Regions from separate parts of the Pseudoalteromonas sp. MMG022 genome, predicted to be linked through region 2. Evidence: predicted binding sites of a transcription regulator. Region 2 holds the regulator's gene; the other holds the start of a gene.
What was found. The regulator sigma-54, encoded in region 2, starts transcription at its own class of promoters, with help from an activator protein. The targets are predictions, from matches to a motif close to GTTGGCACGNNNNTNGNNT.
Positions count from the first base shown of each region.

Region 1: a site for sigma-54 is predicted at 2,438-2,456, ahead of L1070_RS17645 (YggN family protein). Genes of this name have one in related genera too.

Region 1 covers NZ_JAKFZQ010000024.1:56,151-60,440, forward strand. The annotation lists gene L1070_RS17625 (iron-containing alcohol dehydrogenase) at 1-385, opposite strand, end outside; gene L1070_RS17630 (LysR family transcriptional regulator) at 567-1,433, shown strand; gene L1070_RS17635 (glutathione peroxidase) at 1,474-1,956, shown strand; gene L1070_RS17640 (hypothetical protein) at 2,000-2,182, opposite strand; gene L1070_RS17645 (YggN family protein) at 2,495-3,292, shown strand; gene L1070_RS17650 (PLP-dependent aminotransferase family protein) at 3,332-4,290, opposite strand, start outside.
Region 2 covers NZ_JAKFZQ010000004.1:95,996-113,824, forward strand. The annotation lists gene L1070_RS04875 (YhdP family protein) at 1-1,496, shown strand, start outside; gene L1070_RS04880 (carbon-nitrogen hydrolase family protein) at 1,544-2,371, shown strand; gene tldD (metalloprotease TldD) at 2,364-3,803, shown strand; gene yjgA (ribosome biogenesis factor YjgA) at 3,866-4,390, opposite strand; gene pmbA (metalloprotease PmbA) at 4,520-5,869, shown strand; gene mgtE (magnesium transporter) at 5,905-7,263, opposite strand; gene L1070_RS04905 (HPr family phosphocarrier protein) at 7,440-7,712, opposite strand; gene rapZ (RNase adapter RapZ) at 7,717-8,562, opposite strand; gene ptsN (PTS IIA-like nitrogen regulatory protein PtsN) at 8,581-9,033, opposite strand; gene hpf (ribosome hibernation promoting factor) at 9,036-9,323, opposite strand; gene L1070_RS04925 (RNA polymerase factor sigma-54) at 9,351-10,868, opposite strand; gene lptB (LPS export ABC transporter ATP-binding protein) at 10,927-11,652, opposite strand; gene lptA (lipopolysaccharide transport periplasmic protein LptA) at 11,655-12,182, opposite strand; gene lptC (LPS export ABC transporter periplasmic protein LptC) at 12,172-12,726, opposite strand; gene L1070_RS04945 (KpsF/GutQ family sugar-phosphate isomerase) at 12,832-13,803, opposite strand; gene L1070_RS04950 (calcium/sodium antiporter) at 13,815-14,774, opposite strand; gene L1070_RS04955 (ATP-binding cassette domain-containing protein) at 14,956-15,798, shown strand; gene mlaE (lipid asymmetry maintenance ABC transporter permease subunit MlaE) at 15,795-16,574, shown strand; gene mlaD (outer membrane lipid asymmetry maintenance protein MlaD) at 16,591-17,136, shown strand; gene L1070_RS04970 (ABC transporter substrate-binding protein) at 17,136-17,819, shown strand; gene L1070_RS04975 (STAS domain-containing protein) at 17,806-17,829, shown strand, end outside.

The sequences.
Region 1 (4,290 bases), on a different contig from region 2:
GTAAAGCAGATTCAACTGGTGCACCTTTAGATAAAATCTCCCAAGGTTCACCCTCAAAACAAGCCGCAGCTGCTATGAATTTGCAGCCGTCAATCACCGAGCCACCACCAACAGCTAGAATGAAGTCATAGTTGTGTGCTTTAACAAGTTCCACAGCTTTCATACAGGTTTGATAACTCGGGTTTGGTTCAACTCCTTCAAATTCTCCCCAAACATGTTTTTCTAGTGCGCTTGCCACCTGCTCATAAATGCCATTACTTTTAATGCTACCACCGCCGTATACAACCAGTACTTTTGCGTCTAACGGAATATTGACCGCTAAAGTTGATATTTGCTGTTCACCAAAGTGAATATGTGTGGGATTAACAAAACTAAAATTTAGCATGCACTGCTCCATTGGTTAATTTTTTGCTGATAACACAGAGTACGTATCTGCTGTCATTGTCGATTGGCAGTGTATTAAAAAGTTAGCATCACAAAAAGCACTCCAAATAAAATACACTTTTGCCTCAGAGCAACAATAAAAGAGATATAATGAGATTATTTCCATTTTGGAGCTATTTATCGTGAGTTGGCAAGGTTTAGAAGTTTTCCTCACCGTTGTTGAACAGGGCAGTTTTAGCAAAGCAGCGGATAAGTTAGATGTCTCAGCATCATATATTAGCCGACAAGTACAACAGTTAGAGCAACGCTTGGGGACGGTGCTCATTCAGCGGACCACAAGAAGCCAAAACCTCACCGATGCAGGCCGCCAATACGCCACCAAACTCAAAGTCATTCAGCAAGAATTAGTGGACGCTACTAACCAAGTACAAGGGGTACAAAACACCCCCAAAGGCCCGATTCGTATTTCTGGTGCAGGAGATTTTGTCGCTAATCAGGTGGCGCCAAAAATCGCCGAGTTTTTAAAGCTCTACCCCGAAGTGAATGTCGACATTGATTTTAACAACCGTAATGTTGATCTCGTAGAGGAAGGGTTTGACCTGGCCATTCGTTTTGGCCTGCTACAAGACTCCAATTTAATTGCACGTAAGCTATACACCCGACCTATGACTTGGGTCGTAAGCCAGAACTATCAAGCTCAAAAGGGGATGATACGCCACCCTTATGATTTACAGAATCATAATTGTCTGACCGGTGCCCACGGTCGCTGGCGATTCATGATCTGTGAACAACTGGAGGAGATCAAAGTTTCTGGCAATTGGCGCAGCAACAATTCATATGCCTTGATCAATGCTTGTCTAGCTGGACTAGGCGTTGCCCATATGGCCAAAGATATTGTTCAACCGTATGTAGAGCGAGGCCAACTCAGCTATATTCTAGAGCCATTTCAAGTCAATGATGGCGCGACATGGTTGGTATATCCACGCAAGGATTTAATGCCTTATCGAGTTCGTTTGCTAATTGAGTTCTTACTCGATAGTTTCGCTTAAACGTGTTAGTTTTTTCTATCATTCAAGAGGATATCAAGCGATGCACCCATTTTATCAACTTTCTGCCAATACGTTACAAGGTCAGCCATTTGACTTTCAAGCACTGCAAGGCAAAGTGGTATTGATAGTCAATACTGCAAGCCAGTGTGGCTTAACGCATCAATATGAAGGACTACAAGCCCTACATGAAAAATACCAAGATCAAGGTTTGGTTATCATCGGCTTTCCATGTAATCAATTCGGTGGACAAGAGCCTGGTGATGCAAAACAAATACAGCAAGGCTGTTTGGTTAACTACGGTGTTGATTTTTTAATGATGGAAAAAGTTGATGTCAATGGTGACACCACTCACCCTGTTTATCAGTACCTTAAAGATGTTCTGCCGGGGCTTTTTGGGAAACGTATCAAATGGAACTTTAGTAAATTTTTAATTGCTCGCGATGGCCAGCCATTAAAACGTTTTGCACCGACAACCAAACCAGAGAAGCTTGTCCAATCAATTATAGGTGCGCTAAACGGCTAGCCTATTTGTGGCATTAAAAAGGAGGCCAACGCCTCCTTTTTAATTAATCAAGATAATCGAAATCATCTTCACCTAAATTTTTGCGCAAGCGCTTTTGTTCAAGATAGTCATCGAGCTTTTTCTTTACCTTTCGCTTTTGCTTATCATGCTGATTACGGCCGAGGTTTTCGTACTCGTCATCTACAAAATCATCATCAAGCGCATCATAAGAAAATGTCTTACCCACAACCCACTCCAATAAGTGTTAATAATAGTTACTTGGTGAAAGTGCGCTCACAATCGTGATCCCTTCACCTAAGTGAGTATTTAGCTGGAAATCTCAAATCTTGGAAGTGAGAGTTTTTTATCGTCTTAATAAAAATATTTAATCATTGTTGTAGTTTTAGTCAAACAAGCTAAATTATGGTCAAAAAGCAAAATTTGCTAACATCAAAAAAAACGCCAAAAAACAACAAACACCTGATATTAAAGACATTTAATTATTGGCATTAGATTTGAATAACCATTGGCGTATCTATCATAAGCAAGGATTTTCCACATGAAAAAATTAGTCTTGTTAGCAGCTTTATCTGTAAGTAGCACATCGTTTGCACACTCGCAGGCGGACGGCTCACACCTGCAGTTCAGCTCTGCCGACTGCAAAGTTAGTTTTCAAAATGATGTTCGTATCACGCCCGATGAGTTACTCATCACCAAAAGCAATGACCAAGGTAAATTGCGCATCACTGAGAGCGGCACAATATTTATCAACGGTGAGCAAATAGCACTCAATCATGATCAACAGCGCACGGTGATGAATTATGCTGACGAATTGCGTGGCAAATTACCTCAGGTTGCCAATATCGCCTTAGATGGTATTAAAGTAGCTGGTGTTGCTTTAGATGAAGTTGCTGCTGCATTCGAATTACAAGAGTTTGGCTCATTAAGTACTTTGCTAGAAGAGGTACAGGTAGAAGTACGTGATACCTTTTACCAACAAGGTGCGTTTATCATGGGTGAACAAGCCTTCAATGATTTTGGTAATAACTTTGAACAACAGTTTGAAGAGCGAATTGAGTCTGCAATTGAAGGAGCCATGATGGAGTCTATTGGCAGCATTCTGATGGCTGTTGGTTCACAAATGGTAAGCTCTGGCGGCGATATGGAGAAGTTTGAACAACGCATGGAAAATATGGGCCAGCAAATCGAGGAAAAAGTTGAGCTACAGGCTCGAAACATTGAGCAACAAGCCCACGCACTGTGTGACCAATTTGCGGTGATAGCACAGACTGAAAACCAGTTAAAAGAACAAGTCCCTGCTTTATCAGGTTATCAACTATTTACCTTGAAGCACTAACCACACATTTCTCTCCCTAAGTAGTCGGCCCTATGTCGACTATTTTTTTGCTTGTGTGACTAGTTGCCCAAGCTGTGCAATGGCATGCTCTGTTTTTTGATCCCATAGCACACCATAACTAATACGGATACAACTCCTGTACTTATCACTGGCACTGAATAGCGCTCCAGGTGCAATACTGATCCCATGTGATAGAGCCAGATGAAATAACTTGGTGCCATCATATTGAGCACCCAGATCTAACCATAAAACACACCCTCCTTTTGGTTCACTCACGCGCACAAAATCAGGAAGGTGCTGACGCAGCGCCATCATCATACGCTCTTTTGCCACCAGCAAACGCTTACGCAAGAGCTTTAAATGACGATCGTATTCACCACAGGCCAAATAATCAGCCAAGACCCACTGGTTCATTAATGATGATGAACAGCTAAATGCACGCTTCAACCTCTTTGCGGGGCCTATAACCTGTGGCGCTATAAGCCAGCCGATTCGGTAACTGGGTGCAGCAGTTTTCGAGAACGACGAACAAGTGATGACATTCCCCGTTGTGGAAAAGTAACGGGCTGGTTTACCACGCTGCTGCGTAAAGTGTAAATCACCATACACATCGTCTTCTATCAAGGTGACTTGATGATGCTCAAGCAGCTTCACAAGCTGCGCGCGCCGCTCATCTGGCATATAAGATCCTAGAGGGTTATTGATACTGGTTGAGAAAATGCATGCTTTGATGTCTCGCTTGTTAAGGGCTCGCTCTAAATCCGCTAACCACAACCCATCATCAGGACACAGCGGCACTTCAACAGCTTTCAAACCCAGGCTTTCTATCAATTCCACGACCCCAAAGTAACTGGGAGATTCAATCGCCACCACATCACCGGCATTGGTCACACATTGTAGTGCTATTGCCAGTGCTTCCTGTGCCCCGTTGGTGATCACAATTTCCTCTGGGCTCACTACAAGCCCCATATCTAAATAACGTTTAACAATTTGTCGCT
Region 2 (17,829 bases):
GAGTATCAAGCGCGTTTCCCACTCCTTATCAAAAGGGCAAAGATGAAACTTGGTTACTCCAAGGTGAAGTGTTAGGTGATGACATCTCGAACTTAATAACGGTTAACCTAGCGGATAAGTTATTTTTTAACGGTATTTTGGATAATGAGTCTGCGCAGTTGAGTCAAGCGCAACTGAGCGTTGGCAAAGATAATAAAGGGCTGGTAGGTGAAGGTCTACATGTTGCAATTACCCAACAGCAGCTTGAATTGGACCCATGGCTTGAGTTTATTGACCGCATCATTTCGTTGCCATCACGCAGCGCAGATGAGAGGCCTGTGTTACCACCTTTACAGCAGCTAACAGTGCAATCGGCATCTGCTCGGGTAGCGAATATTCCATTTACTGACTTGGAAGTAAGGATGTTTCCAAACAACGATGGTATGACTATGCGTGTGAACGCCAAGGAGGCAAGGATAACCGCGCTGTTACCAACATCAGGCTCTAGTAGGCCCATACGCATAGACAGTGATTATTTAAGAATTAACTTATTAGAGTCTCACGATGGTCCCGAATCACCAAATGAGCAGCTTGACTGGCTTACCCGAGTCCCTGCCATTGAGTTTAATTGTAGTGATTGTAAGTTAGACAGTTATCAATTAGATAAAGTGAGTGCCTCAATGTTTGGTGATGGTAAGCAGTTGACGGTATCTGAAATCGTGGTGGATAAAAAAGAACATGTATTACGAGGTTCTGGGCACTGGCTTGACGGTGTAAGCAAGTTTGAAGGAGTTATGAACAGCAAAGATATTGGTGAGCTGTTTGATGAATTTGATCTTACTTCTACGATTAAAGATTCTAGAGCCAATGTTAGCTATCAACTCACTTGGCAGGGGGCACCCTACGACTTTGATATTGAAACACTTGGTGGTGAAATTACTTGGGAGCTTGGCGAAGGCCATTTAGCTGAGGTAAGCGACCAAGGCGCCCGCGTGTTTTCTTTACTAAGTTTAGATTCACTGATAAGAAAGCTGAAGCTGGACTTTAGGGACGTGTTCTCAAAGGGTTTTTTCTACAATCAAATGAAAGGTAGCGTGCAATTGGAAAAGGGAATTGCGTATACCAAGGACACGAAGTTGGATGGTGTTCCTGCGGATTTAAGCATACAAGGTTATGCTAATCTAAACACCCAAGAGATCAACTATGATCTGGCTGTTGCACCACAAGTGACGTCGAGTATTCCCGTTATCGTGGCATGGATGGTAAATCCAGTCTCGGGGTTAGCTGCCCTAGCATTGGATAAAGTCATTCACTCAGCTCGAGTGATTTCCGAGATAAAATTTAAAGTGACGGGTACAATGCAAGAACCCGTTGTCAAAGAAATAGATCGTAAAAGTAGAGAGGTTGAAATTCCTCAGGCTGCGAGAAATCAACCACCTGTGGATGACGAGAAACCCGCCATAACAGAGCAGCCCAAATCCACGAACCGTCCTGAGCCTAAACCTGTGACGGGCTAGCAGTTTATAAACTGTGCTGCATCATCATATATTTTGGAGTGGGTATTATGCCATTTAATGCACGTGTTATAGCGGTACAAATGTGTTCAGGAATGGAGCCTGAACAAAACTTTAGACAGTTAGAGCAGTGGCTTGAGCAGAGCCATCTCAACGAGCCGACATTAGTGTGTTTACCGGAGTGTTGGTTGGCGTTTATGCAAGATGCCAAGCAGTCGCTACAACTTGCTGAACACTATCAGTATTGGTTGGAACGATTGGGTGAGCTGTGTCGACGTTATCGCATTTGGCTCAGTGCGGGCACCATTGCGACCAAGGGCAGTGAAGACGGCTATTATGCCGCGAGTTTTTTACTTAATGAAGCTGGAGAGGTTGTCGGGCGCTATAACAAAATTCACCTGTTTGATGCTGACGTTGCAGATGGAAGTGGTGGTTATCGTGAGTCTCGCTTTACAATCGCAGGTAATGAGGTTGTGGTTGTTGATAGTCCGTTCGGCAAAATAGGCTTGAGTATATGTTATGATCTACGCTTTGCTGGTCTTTACCAAACAATGCGCGATTTAGGGGCGGAAATACTGCTGGTGCCAAGTGCATTTACAACGGTGACTGGGGCTGCACATTGGTTACCTTTACTCCAAGCCAGAGCGATAGAAAATCAATGTTTTGTGGTAGCACCGGCGCAATATGGTACACATGAAAATGGCCGCAAAACCTACGGACATAGCCTAATATTATCACCATGGGGTGACGTTTTGGCAGATGCAAAGCAACAATTAGGGGTGATTAGCGCAGAGCTGGACTTAACGCAGCTACATAAGCTTCGCACTGATATGCCGGTACAGGTTCACAACAGATTTAAGAGTGAGTTTTATGAATAGTGTCGAACAGCATTTGCTGGCCGAGAGTCAGTTAGATAGAGCGCAATTAGAGCAAACTTTAAGTTATATACATCAGCACAAAGTAGACTATGCCGATTTATACTTTCAATCCAGTCACCACGAGACATGGGTGTTAGAAGATGGCTCGGTGAAAGAGGGCAGTTATAACATTGAACGTGGTGTTGGTGTCAGAGCTGTAGCAGGTGAAAAAACGGGTTTCTCGTATTCTGATGCCATTAATATCGAAGCGCTTGATAAAGCCGCTATGGCGGCACGCAGTATCGCGCAAGCGGGAGAAGATAAAAAGGTTCAGGTGTTTAGTGAACAGGTGGTACGCCAACAGTTTGCCCCTGTCCAACCCATTTCCAGTATGAGTGATGCAGCAAAAATAGATTTATTGAGGGAAGTTGAAAATGCAATTCGAGAGCTGGCACCCGACGCACAACAAGTGGTCAGCTCAATTTCAGCTGTTTATGAAGAAGTGCTTATTGCAGCAAGTGATGGTACTTTTGCAACGGATATTCGCCCTCTAATCAGGCTGAGTTGTTCAGTGCTACTAGAAAAAAACGGTCGCCGTGAGCGAGGCAGTGCTGGGGGCGGTGCCCGTTTAGATTATGGTTATTTTAAAGAGTTGGTTGAAGGGAAGCCTCGTTGGCTGGGTTATGCTCAAGAGGCGGTTCGCCAAGCTAAAGTTAACTTAGAAGCTGTGGACGCACCAGCTGGAACCATGCCAGTAGTGCTAGGAGCGGGTTGGCCTGGTGTACTATTACACGAAGCCGTTGGACATGGCCTAGAAGGGGACTTTAACCGTAAAGGCGCGTCTGCTTTTAGTGGCAAAGTCGGTGAAAAGGTCGCCTCTAGCCTATGTACAGTGATCGATGATGGTACCATGGCAAACCGTCGCGGATCGTTAAATGTGGACGATGAAGGCACACCTGCAGGTTATAATGTGTTGATAGAAAACGGTATTTTAAAAGGCTATATGCAAGACAAACTCAATGCGCGATTGATGGGGGTTGCACCAACAGGCAATGGTCGTCGCGAATCATATGCACATTTACCTATGCCACGCATGACAAATACCTATATGTTGCCTGGTGCCAACACGAAGGCCGATATTATCAGTAGTGTGAAAAAAGGTATTTACGCTCCTAACTTTGGTGGTGGACAGGTAGATATCACCTCTGGCAAGTTTGTATTTTCGGCTTCTGAAGCTTATTTAATCGAAAATGGAAAAATTACTCAGCCTATCAAGGGGGCTACATTAATAGGGAATGGTCCGGATGTGATGAATAAAATTTCAATGGTGGGTAATGATTTGGAATTAGACCGTGGCGTTGGTGTATGTGGTAAAGACGGTCAGAGTGTACCTGTTGGGGTTGGACAACCTAGCCTTAAAATTGACGAGATCACCGTAGGCGGTACGGCTTGATTCATTATCAAAGATAGAATAAGACATTAAAAAACCAGCATATTGCTGGTTTTTTAATGCGCTCAAGGCATCATGGCTTCTTTGAGATACTGGAACAGCTCTTTATAACTTTTAGCGGGCTTTTCTGCCTGCACTTCTTTACTGGCTTGTCTCACTAGCTGACGCATTTTTTGGCGTTCTAACATAGGATACTCATCTATCAGTTCGTTGATTTTACTATCACCTTGTTGGATTAAATCATCTCTTACTAATTCAATTTTATTAAGCATAACATCAGCTTGCTTATTTTTATTCAGCATTAGACCTATGGCAGCTTCAATGTCAGCGACATTTTCGGTTAAACGTAAGGTTTTAGTAATGTAGTTGATATGGCGTCTATACGCCTCACTCTTCTGGCGGATCTTGTCAGCGACTACCATCGCTTCTAGTAGATCATCACTCAATGGGAGTTTGTCTCGCTGCTTTTTAGGCATACTGGCGAGATCTTGCGCTAACTGTTGGTATTGCTGTGCATCGCGCTTGAGCTCGCTTTTCGATACGTAAATGATTTCTTCGTCAGGGGTCGGTTTGTTTTGCTTCGCCATGATATTCACAGGTTTAACGGATTTGTACTAAGTATACCAATTTTGTGACACAAAAGCTTTTTCTCAATGGGGTGATAGTTTAGATGTGTGTTAGCATTAGATTATAAAGATTATTTTGAAGAGATAATGAGCATGGCACATTCTCAGCAACACCCGATTTATACACAAATAGATGAAGTAAAACAAGCTGTGTCAGAGGCGTTAAGCCACGCGAAAAAGCTTGGGGCAACGAGTGCTGAAGCATCAATGTCTAGCACTTCAGGTCTGTCTATCTGTACTCGTATGGGCGAAGTTGAAACCATTGAGTTCAATCAAGATGGTGGCTTAGGTGTATGTGTGTATGTGGGCAATCACAAAGGTAACGCATCCACCGCCGATTTAAGTCCAAAGGCAATAAGAACAGTGGTTGAAAAAGCCATAGACATTGCCAAGTTTACCTCGGACGACCCTTGTAATGGTGTCGCTGACAAAGCGCTGCTAGAAATGTCTCCACCAGATTTGGACTTGTTTCATCCGTGGGAGGTGACGCCCGAGCATGGTATTGAACTATGTATAGAAGCAGAAAAAGCAGCGCTGAATGCAGATGAGCGTATCGTCAATTCGGATGGAGCAAGTTTCGCCAGTCACCAAGGATTACGTGTGTATGGTAACAGTCACGGCTTTTTGGCGGGGTTTCCACGCAGTCGTCATACCCTGAGCACGATGGTGATTGGTAAAGATGGTGGCCAAATGCAGCGTGACTCGGCATTTTCGGTTTCTCGTGAGCGTCAAGGGCTGAAGTCGGCCACTGAAATAGGTTTAGAAGCAGCGCAATCAACCTTAGCCAAATTAAACAGCCAAAAACTAAACACGATGAGAACGCCAGTGATTTTTAGAGCAGATATAGCAAACAGCTTGTTTGGTCATCTTGTATCTGCGATTGGTGGCGGCGCATTGTATCGTAAGTCTAGCTTTTTGCTAGATAAGTTAGGTCAGCAGATATTTAACCCTTGCGTCAGCATATTTGAGAGACCACATCTACCTAAAGGCTTAGCTTCTAGTCCATTTGATAGCGAGGGGGTGAAGACATTGGATAGAGAAATTATTCAAGGTGGTGAACTTCAAACGTATTTATTATCCAGTTATGCTGCTCGCCGATTGGGAATGACGGCGACAGGACATGCTGGAGGCATACACAACTGGTTGGTACAACAAACTCATGATGATCTCAACGCCTTGTTAAAAACCATGGGAACTGGGTTGTTGGTCACTGAGCTGATGGGGCAAGGAGTAAGCACCGTCACAGGCGATTACTCCCGAGGTGCTTCTGGGTTCTGGGTTGAGAATGGCCAAATCCAATACCCTGTCAGTGAGATCACCATAGCGGGTAATTTGGCAGACATGTTCAAAGGCATTCAAGCAATCGGTGGAGACATTGAATATCGAGGCAGCGTCCAAACGGGGTCGATTTTAATTGACTCGATGCAAGTGGCGGGAGCCTAAAAGGTAGATAAGGGGGTAGATGCCCCCATATCTGACTAAATTAAGAACCAGGTCGCTGTACCTAAGAAGGCGAAAATGCCCACAATATCTGTGACGGTAGTCAATACCACACTCCCTGCTAATGCTGGGTCAATGTTCATGCGTTTTAAAATAATAGGAATACTCGCACCTGCAATACCAGCCGCGAGTAAATTCATAAACATAGCGAAAGCAATTACAGCACCCAACACAAAATCCCACTGCCACAAGGCAACGACGCCAGCAATGAGAATAGACCATAACACACCATTGAGCGCGCCGATGGCCAGCTCTTTACCGAGAATAAATCGTTGGTTAGTTTGGTTAATATGGCCTAAGGCAATACCGCGAATAACCAAAGTTAATGTTTGACTCCCAGCGACGCCACCCATACTAGGAACTATTCCATTGAGTACTGCCAAAAATGGCAGAATATCGAGGGTACTTTCAAAGAAGCTGGCAACAAAAGCCGCTAAAAGAGCCGTAAGTAAGTTGATCCCCAACCAGATAGAACGACGTTTCGAACTTTTGAACACCGGTGCGAAGGTATCTTCTTCATCATCAAGACCAGCCATGCTCATCAGGCTGTGCTCGGCATCTTCACGAATAACATCAACGATATCGTCAATGGTGATACGACCTAACAAATGCGCATTATCGTCAACTACAGCAGCAGAAATCCAATTGTGGCGTTCAAATAGTTGTGCCACTTCTTTTTCTTCCATGGTGATAGGAATAGATTCTTTATCAGTGTCCATCAAATCACGGACCAGCTGATCTGGTGAGTTTGTCAGCAAGCTGTTAAGTGATAAAGCACCAATAAAGCAGTTGTCTTTATCAACCACATAGAGATCGTCGGTACCATCTGGCAGTTCGCCTCTGAGCCTTAGGTATCTTAGCACCACATCTAACGAGACGTCTGGACGAATGGTAACGGTATCGGTGTTCATCAAGGCACCGGCTGAGCGCTCCTGATAAGATAGAGCTTGAGTTGCACGCTCTCTATCTTGGGCATCCATCGCACCGACCACATCTTGGTAGACGGTTTCAGGCAAGCTTCTCAGTACTTCCCCAAGGTCATCGTCATCCATATCTTCGGTGGCGGCGGCGATGAGCTCAGGTTCCATCTGGACGATGATACTAAGACGAACATCTTCCGATAGCTCTTCTAGTACATCACCTTGAATATCTGGGTCGACCAGTTGCCAAAGTTGGCGACGAACCTTGTGTGGAGAGGACTCTAGCAGTAGTGCAGTATCACACGGTGCAGTTTCAGCCAAAATGCGTCTGACTTGAACAAACTGTCCACTATTTAAAGCCTGCGTTACTTGTTGCAGTTGTTGCAGTGTATAGTCTTGTTCAAGGGCTTCAGGCATAGGCTTCCTTCAAATACTGTTGTTATTTTAACGCAGTGCCTTAAGGAGAAGCTGAAGAGCCAGCTAAGGTATGACAGAGAAAGTCAGGCACAACTCATTGCCTAAGAGTTTAACGTAAATTCTGCCTGCTTACCAAGTATCTAAGTGGTTTTTATATAGAGTATAAGCCTGCTAACTTATTCTTGCTCATGAAACTTTTGGGCAATTAGCTCACCAATCGCTTGAAGTGCTCCCTGCGCATCTGGTCCGTCACAAACGACTTTAACCTCTTTGCCTTGGCTACTTTCTAGTAGTAGCAATGCAAGCACACTGTTGCCATCGGCAGATTTATCATCTTGGTATAGAGTAATTTGTGCATCGAACTTCACTGCTAACTGTGCGAGTACTGACGCGGCTCTGGCATGTAATCCACATTTATTCTGAATTAAGAAAGTATCTTCACAACGCATAATATCAGGTATCTTGTTCTCTATGGCGGATTTTAATGTTTGGGTGCGTACGTGCAAAGCTCTCACCAATGGTTTGTGCTAGATAGACAGAGCGATGTTGTCCACCTGTACAACCGATAGCGATGGTTAAATAACTACGGTTGTTGCGCTCAAGGTGGGGTAGCCAAGTTTGCACGAAAGTTTGAATTTGCCATGTAAATTTTTGCACAATGCTGTGACTTGCCAAGTAGTCTTTTACGGGTTGATCTAAACCGGTCAATGGCTTGAGCTCGGGTTCCCAATGAGGGTTTGGCAAAAAGCGTGCGTCAAAAACAAAGTCAGCCTCTTTAGGTATGCCATGCTTAAACCCAAATGATTGAAATGTAACGATAAGTTGTTTATCTTTCTTACCTAAAATTCGCTCTCGAATGGTTTCTGCGAGTTGGTGAACACTCAAATCTGTGGTGTCTATCAGGACATCTGCACGAGTGGTGAGTACATCAAGTAGTTTTTTTTCTGCTTTTATTGCTAAATCTAAGGGCAGATCATGTATTGATAGCGGATGCAGGCGGCGAGTTTCGGAAAAGCGTCTGATGAGTGTATTGTCGTCACTATCAAGGTAAAACAACATTGGGTTTGCAAAACCCGGTAAGTACTCAAGTATATCATTAAAGTCTTGTTGCTCTTTTGGCAGGTTGCGTACATCAATACTGACGGCTATTTTATCGTAATTGTCAGATACGCTGCGCACTAGTGAGGGCAGTAGATTAACAGGAATGTTATCAACACAGTAATACCCCAAATCTTCGAGTACACGTAAGGCAACGGATTTTCCAGAACCGGAACGACCGCTAATGATGATTAGTTCCATTATGCTCCCTTTGGTAACCTAGTCTGCTGAAGCAATAATGGCATAAAGTTCCTCATCATTGCCAGCATTGCGCAGTTGTTTACAGAATTCTTTATTATTTAGCTTTTCGGCAATGGCTGCAAGGGTTTTCAAGTGCTGTTGATTATCACCATCTGGGACTATCAGTGCGAGAAATATATCGACGGGACGGTTATCAATGGCATCGAAAGGGATTCCTTGCTGATTTACGAGTAACATAGCGGTAACTTCGTCGATACCCTCGATTCGGCCATGAGGGATTGCGATGCCCTTACCAATACCAGTACTCCCCAATTTTTCTCGGCTCATCAATGCATTTAGTATGTCATGTTGGCTTAGCTCTGGGAGTTGTTCATGCGCTAACTCACTGATGTATTCGAGAACCCGTTTTTTGCTATTAAAAAGGACCGCAGCTTTACTGCAGTCCTTATTGATAAGTGAGCTTAATTTCATGATTAGTGTCGAGTAAGCTTCTCTTTGTGTTTAATTACTTGGCGATCTAACTTATCGATAAGGCCATCGATCGCAGCATACATATCTTGATGTTCCGTTGATGCAAATAACTCTCCACCATTGACGTGTAAAGTGGCTTCGGCCTTTTGGACCAGCTTTTCAACATCTAAGATCACATGTACATTGTTGATGTGATCAAAATGCCTTTCCAGCTTCGCAAACTTGTTGGTTACATAGTCTCTTAATGAATCAGTGATTTCTACATGACGACCAGTTAAATTTAGTTGCATAAGCATTTTCCTTCTTTGGTATTACGTCTAAATCAAGCTCTTACGCTGATTGGACGGTGGAATGGCTAACGACTCCCGATATTTGGCTATGGTGCGTCGGGCCACCTTTATTCCTTGCTCTGCTAGGATATCTGCTATTTTACTATCGCTTAATGGTTTCGCGGTATTTTCTGCAGCTACTAGCTTTTTGATAAGTGCTCGAATCGCAGTGGATGAACACTCTCCTCCGTTTTCTGTACTCACATGGCTTGAGAAGAAGTATTTCAACTCAAAAATGCCCCTAGGTGTATGCATATACTTTTGAGTCGTAACTCGAGAGATGGTTGACTCGTGCATCTCTACCATTTCAGCTACATCATTTAACACCATAGGCCGCATTGCTTCAGGGCCATGTTCAAAGAATGCCTGTTGTTGTTGCACAATGCAATTAGTAACTTTCATTAAAGTTTCATTTCTGCTTTCTAAGCTTTTAATGAACCATTTAGCTTCTTGAAGATGTGAGCGTATAAACTGACTGTCTGTGCTGGATTTCACTGAGCGTGACATTGCCGCGTAGTGATCATTCACTCTGATTTTTGGCATACAATCGGGATTTAACTCAACAACCCAGCGACCTTTGACTTTTTTAACTGATACATCTGGGATTACATATTCTGACTCTTCCCGAATAATACTCGCTGCGGGTTTTGGATTGAGCGAATGAATCAACGTCATAATTTCTTTGAGCTCAGTTTCCTTGAGCTTGGTCTTTTTCATCAAGGTGCGATAATCTCGGCTCGCTAAAAGATCAATGTGCTCGTTGAGTATCATTTTGGTTTCTTGGAGCCAAGGTGTTGTTTTTGGGTCAAATTGGTTTAACTGAATGCAGAGACACTCTTGCAAACTGCGTGCACCAATACCGACTGGGTCGAACAATTGAATACGCTTTAGTACTGCTTCTACTTCATCAAGTTCAATAAGCTCTTCAGTATTGCCGTCATTAAGGCTCTCTAGAATATCTTCGGTGCTCAGTGTCAGAGTACCGTTATCATCAATTGCCTCTACGATTGCGACAGCGATGCCATGATCCGTTGGACTAAAAGGAGTGAGCTCAAGTTGCCACATTAAGTATTCATGAAGGGTTTCAGTGGTTTCGCCTTGATAAACGGTTTCGTCTTCAGGCATAGGGCCGCTGCTGGCTGCAGGGGCGGCACTCATGTACTCATCCCAAGTAACATCCATGGCCAATTCATCGCTGACGGTATCTTTGCTCAGCGCCGCATCAGAGTCCATTTCATAGTCGCTAACGGCCTCTGCTTCATAGGTGTCCTGATCTTGGCTTGCATCGTCCTGGCTATTATCTTTACCATTTTTTTCTTGAGCATCACTATCAAGCTCAGAATCGGAATCAGACTCTTCTATTTCAAGAAGGGGGTTGCTATCCAGCGCTTCTTGAATTTCTTGTTGTAGATCCAGCGTACTCAATTGCAGCAAACGAATGGCCTGCTGTAATTGCGGTGTCATGGTAAGTTGCTGCCCCATGCGCAGCTGTAACGATTGCCTCATGTACCTTTAACAATCCTTCTTATTCTCTATTTTATTGTTGTGACCAAGCGTATATTAACTATAGCCTGAATTGTTCACCAAGGTAGACATCTCTTACTGTTTGATCCGCCAAAACATGTTCAGGCGTCCCAGATGCGATCAGTTCACCATGTGATACTATGTAGGCTTTTTCACATACATCAAGGGTTTCTCGAACATTGTGATCGGTAATAAGTACACCGATACCTCTATTTTTTAAATGTTCGATTATTTTCTTTATATCTAACACTGAAATGGGATCAACACCAGCAAAAGGCTCATCTAGGAGGATAAATTTTGGATTTGCGGCTAAAGCGCGAGCAATTTCAACACGACGGCGCTCACCTCCAGATAAAGCCATACCTAAACTGTCACGAATATGCTGGATGTTGAACTCATCCAATAACTCGTTTAAAACCTGCTCTCGGGCTTCTTTGTTTAGTGAGTTCCTCGTTTCTAGAATTGCCATCAAGTTTTGGTACACTGTTAGCTTTCTAAAAATAGATGATTCCTGCGGTAAATAACCTATACCAAGGCGGGCTCGGTTATGCATAGGCAATAGCGTAATATCATGATCGTTAATACAAACCGTGCCATGGTCACTTGGAACAAGGCCAACAATCATGTAAAAGCTCGTTGTTTTTCCAGCACCATTTGGACCGAGTAAACCGACTATGCTACCCGCTTCTACGCTTAGGCTAACGTTTTTGACAACTTGTCTGCCCTTGTAGCTCTTTGCCAGAGCCGTTGCGGTCAATACGCTCATAATTACTTACCTTGGTCTGGTTTTTTTGATTTCTTCTCAGGTACAAGAATGGTGTGTACTCGAGCGTTATCCTGTTCACCTCGCTCAGCACTGATCAGTTGTTTGTCCATGTCGTAGGTGATTGACTGAGCTTGAATAATCTGTCCAGACTGGTTGATAGAGGCATTGCCTTTGATGACCAAAGTACGATTAGCAACATCATAACGGATTTCCAGCGCGCTGGCGGTAAGTTCAGTTCCATCTAGCTGCTTTTCAATAAAGCGAGCAGGGTTGCCCGTTGCTACGAGGAGTTGTTTATTATCGCCTAATTCTTCTCGGCGATGAACTTCTAATCTGTCGGCATTGATTTTACGGTTGCCATGAATGATTTCGACATTCTGTTCAAATATGCCAATATTGGTTTTTAGCATGGCTTGTTGCTTACCCGCTTTGATGGAAACCTCACTGGTCGTCTTATTTTGCTGCGCGTTAACGCTGTGGCATAGGAGCAACCCAAGCAAGGTTACAGTAAATAATAATTTATTGGTCATAATAAATAGTTCGAGTATGGTTTATTAATTCAATTATATCGGTGTTTAAATCGGCATAGAGACCTTTGCCTGTAATCTTTAAACTCGGTCCAGTAATTTCAACTGGTCGTTCCGACTGCATTAGTCGCTCATTTATTTCAACGCGTATATTGTCTGCTTTAATCAACGAGATCATCGCACCCGTCGTAAGATTTTGAGCTTCTACATTTCCTTCTAACATCAGCGTATTATTTTCATACAAAGTGGCCTCTTGGGAAGAAATCAGCCAGCTTTGTGAGCCGTTATACAAGTTAAATACCGGCGCAGTAAAGTGGCTAAATCCAAGTTCTTGATATAGCTCCATTTTAACAGCCGTGACCGTGTAAGTTCTGACGCCAGCCTCATTATATGAGGTTTGTTGTAACTCAGTTGCGATATAATCTGGTTTCGCAATTATGTCACTCTGTTTACTCGTTTTTGGGGTTTCCTGTGTTAGATAGGGGTACCAAAGCCAAGTCATTGATATGACAAAAATAATAAGCAAAATGGCTCGACTGCTACTCATTACAAGTTTCCAAAACGTGGTCGCAGCGTTACGCTGTACCTCAAACTAAAATGCGTTTGATGAATAAATAATGAATGACACTCTGTTGTCACAGATATCTCCATGTTAAAGCACCCCTGCGCGAAGCAAATCTTGAGTGTTGAGTGCGCCAATAGGGCGGTTATAGTCATCTATGACAACCAAGCCATTGATTCGTTTAGTTTCCATGATATTTAAAGCCTCTGCGGCTAGCATATCAGCTTTTGCTGTTGTGCAGTTCACCGTCATTGCTTTGTGAATCGGTGTGTGGTGTAAATCAACCCGTTGCTCGATAATACGTCGCAAATCTCCATCAGTGAAAATACCAATTAGTTCATTGTGCTCATTTACAACGGTGGTCATACCGAGCCCTTTTGCTGACATTTCAAAAAGCGCATCTTTAATCGTACTTGTATATGAAACAATCGGGACTTGTTCATCTTTGTGCATGATTTCATTTAACGTCAGCAATAAACGTTTGCCCAAAGAGCCACCTGGATGTGACAGTGCAAAATCATCGGCGGTAAAGCCCTTCGCTTCGAGTAACGCAACGGCCAGTGCATCACCCATAACAAGCGTTGCAGTGGTGCTGGCTGTTGGTGCTAGACCAAGTGGGCAAGCTTCTTTTGAAATGGCAATATTGAGGTGAATGTCAGATAGTTTTGCCATTGAAGAAAGAGGGTTACCCGTCATCGTAATTATTTTTGCACCAATACGTTTTATCACGGGAATAATATTCAAAACTTCACTTGTTTCACCTGAGTTTGAGATCAACAATACAACATCCTGTTTGGTGATCATACCCAAGTCGCCGTGGCTTGCTTCTCCTGGGTGAACAAAAAATGCCGGCGTGCCTGTACTTGCAAATGTTGCAGCGATTTTGTTACCAATGTGTCCCGACTTTCCCATACCGATAACAATAGTGCGGCCCTGACAATCAAAAATAGCCTGACAGGCGCTTGCAAAGTGCGTGTCAATATACTGGCCAATTTCGGTGATGGCTTGCTGTTCTATCTCAATAACTCGCTGAGCGGTATCAATAAACTGCTTCGATAACATGAAAGTGGATCCTAGGTAATTATGTAGTACATATAGCCAATAAACGCTGCGAGTAAAAGGCCACCTTCAAAGCGGTTAATGCGACGCGTTCCAGTAAAACTCAGACTCATGAAAACCAATGCTAAAGTTGCACCTAACATGATGTAAATATCGCGGTTGGCGATATTGCTATCAATGTTCGCGGGATTAATAATGCCAGCAATAGACAGCACGGCCAATATATTGAATATATTAGAGCCAATAATATTACCAAGTGCAAGGTCATCTTCTTGCTTTAAAACACCAGCTACGCAGGCTGCGAGCTCAGGTAAACTTGTGCCTATGGCGATAATTGTGAGACCGATCAGCAGGTCACTCATGCCAAAATATTTTGCAATATCAACCGCAGCATCAACTAAATATCCAGAGCTGACAGGGAGCAATACCATGCCGACGATTAGCCATAGTAAGGCTTTGCTTGTCGGTACGTCATTAGGCACCTCTTCACAGGCTTCATTGATCAGTGGGTCATTACTGTTGCCACTTTTTTTTGTGATAATGATCAAGGTGAGTAGAAATACGATAAATCCTACTAATAATGCGGCGCCTTCAAAAAAGCTAAAGTGATCATCGCTAACAATAAGCCATGCTGCCAGCGATACTAAAACCAACAAAGGCATTTCTCGTTTCAATATTCCGGAGCTGACCGATAAGGGACGAAGTAATGCGGTGATACCCAGTACCAATAAAATATTCGCGATATTTGACCCGACCGCGTTACCAACGGCTGTATCGGTTTTATCAGCAAATGCTGCCTGAGCTGCAACCATCATCTCAGGGGCCGATGAACCCATCGCTACGATGGTGAGACCAACAATCAGTGTAGGAACACCGAAATTACGCGCAAGCGCCGCAGCACCGAAAACGAAGCGATCGGCGCTCCATACTAATGCGACAAACCCGAGAATCAGAATACCAAATGATAAAACCATAAAAAGTGAAGCCGATTGATTAAGTTACAATGGCGCAAATAGTAACAAATGCCCTCGCAAAAGTATAAGTAAAAGAGGCGATTTGATTGCCTGTTTGCTGCGTATTCAGGTTCAGGTCAGACATTTTATATTACAAAAAATTACGAAAACTTTTTTCCTTCACAGAGCAAAAAATCGTATTATGGCACCATTAGCAAAAGTAGATGTGGAGAGCGGCTTGTCGCAAGCAATTGTAGAAATCAAGGATGTGACTTTCACACGGGGTGATAGGATCATCTATAAAAACATGAGTTTCTCCGTACCAAAAGGAAAAATAACCGCGATTATGGGCCCAAGTGGGATCGGGAAAACAACTATGTTACGCCTGATTGGTGGTCAACTAAAGCCAGATAACGGAGATATTTTATTCGAAGGACACAGCATTCCTAGCATGTCGCGTAAAGCTTTGTACGATACTCGAACGAAAATGAGTATGTTGTTTCAAAGCGGTGCACTGTTTACGGACATGTCGGTGTTCGATAATGTTGCTTTTCCGCTGCGCGAGCATACGCAGTTGAGTGAAGACCTTATTAGGCTAGTCGTACTAATGAAGCTACAGGCGGTTGGCTTACGAGGAGCAAAAGACTTAATGCCATCAGAATTATCAGGCGGCATGGCAAGGCGCGCTGCTTTGGCTCGCGCAATCGCACTTGACCCTGAGCTTATCATGTATGATGAACCTTTTGCTGGCCAAGATCCAATCTCTATGGGTGTATTAGTCAAACTAATCAAATCACTCAATGAAGTATTGGGACTGTCTTCATTGATTGTGACACATGATGTCAATGAAGTATTGAGCATTGCTGATCATGTGGTGATTATCGCAGAGCAAGGTGTAATTGGCAGTGGTACGCCTGCACAAATGCAAGAGCATGAATCCCCGCTGGTACAGCAGTTTTTACAAGGTCTTTCAGATGGCCCAGTACCATTTCATTACAAGGCACAACGCTATGAAGAAGAGCTTCTAACTGGGGGTCTGCAGTGATCGATTTGTTTCAAGCAATTGGACATAAGACATTAAGTCGATTTGCTTCGCTGGGCCGGGCAACACAAATGTTATTCGGCGCTTTGCTCAGATTGCCTAATTTTCGTAAAGGGCCTGCATTGTTGGTGCGCCAACTGTATATGGTAGGTCATCAGTCGCTTTTGATTATCATGGTTTCCGGGCTATTTATTGGCATGGTATTAGCGCTGCAAGGATATACCGTATTGGTCGGTTATGGCGCGGAAGATAGTTTAGGGCCTCTTGTGGCGTTAAGCTTATTACGTGAACTAGGTCCCGTAGTAACGGCGCTATTATTTGCAGGGCGGGCTGGAAGTGCGCTAACTGCCGAAATCGGTCTTATGAAAGCGACAGAGCAACTCTCCAGTTTAGAAATGATGGCTATCGATCCGCTGCGTCGTGTGATCTCACCGCGATTTTGGGCTGGTTTCATAAGTATGCCGATACTTGCATTGATTTTTTCTGCAGTGGCAATTCTCGGTGCGCATTTAGTGGGCGTTGATTGGTTGGGTGTTGATGCAGGCAGTTTTTGGTCAATTATGCAATCTCAAGTCTCGTTCGAAAAAGACATATTAAATGGCATGATCAAAAGCTTTGTATTTGCACTGATCGTGACTTGGATAGCGCTGTATAAAGGTTACGATTGTATCCCGACGTCGGAAGGGATCAGTAAGGCAACGACTGAAACGGTAGTCCATTCTTCATTGGCAGTATTAGGGTTTGATTTCTTACTGACTGCTGTGATGTTTTCAGGTTAAAAGGTTTTAAAAACAAATGAATACACGGAATATAGAAATATTGGTTGGCTTGTTTGTCGCATTGGGTGTTGCAGCATTTGCAGTACTGGCACTAAAAGTTGCAAACACAGGTATTAGTGGTAATGGTGAAACTTACACATTGAACGCTAAGTTTGAAAATATAGGGTCATTAAAAACTCGAGCGCCAATCAAAGTAGGTGGGGTCGTGATTGGCCGCGTGGAAGGGATAAGTATTCACCCACAAGAGTTTGTTCCAGTGGTATCTATGAGTATCGATGCAAGTTATGAGTGTCAGTTCTCTGATACAACTTCAGTATCTATCCTTACTTCAGGAATATTGGGTGAGCAGTATCTTGGCATTTCTCCTGTTATTGCTTCAGACTCTGCAAAGCAAACCTGCTTAGGTAATGAAGTGACAGGAGACAGTGATACGGAACTTGAAGCGCTTTTTGGTGTTGAGAGTAAGGCACTTAAAAATGGTGATTTGATCACTGACACTAAATCAGCACTAGTATTAGAAGAGTTGATTGGACAGTTTTTATTTAATCAAGGTAGCGAATAATGCGTGCGATAGTAGGATTTCTTTTCGTTGCTGCACTATTGATTTGCAGCAGCACGACATACGCAAATGATACGGTGAATATGCAGGACCCGTATAAAATGGTCCAGCAAGTGGCTGACAATACATTCAAGCGTATTACAAAGGACCAAGCGATTATACAGCAGAACAAAGAACATCTTCGCATCATCGTCGAAGAAGAGCTATTGCCATATATCGATTATAAATATGCCGCCTACAGAGTATTGGGTAGCTATATCCAAAAGGTCAGAAATATCACTGATAAGGAAGAAAAAGCTCAGGCCGTTGAACATGTTAAGCAATTTATTGAAGTCTTTAAGAACTATTTGGTAGCCACTTACGCAGGTGTATTCACTCAGTACACCAATCAAAATGTTGAGTTTGGCGCCGCGAAAGAGTTTACAGACGACCAGGTTGCTATCGTGAAGACCACAATCGTTGAGGAAGGTAAACCTGATATTAAAATCGACTTTAAAGTGCGTAGAGACTCAAATAATGAATGGCGTGCGTATGATATGATGGCAGAAGGTATTAGTTTATTGGATGCCAAACAAACAGAACTACATGGTATTTTACGCCAACAAGGCATTGCACATGTAATTGACCTACTCGATAAGAAAAGCCGTTTACCTGTCCAGTTTAGGGGGGATGATGGCAACAAATAAAGTAGAGTTT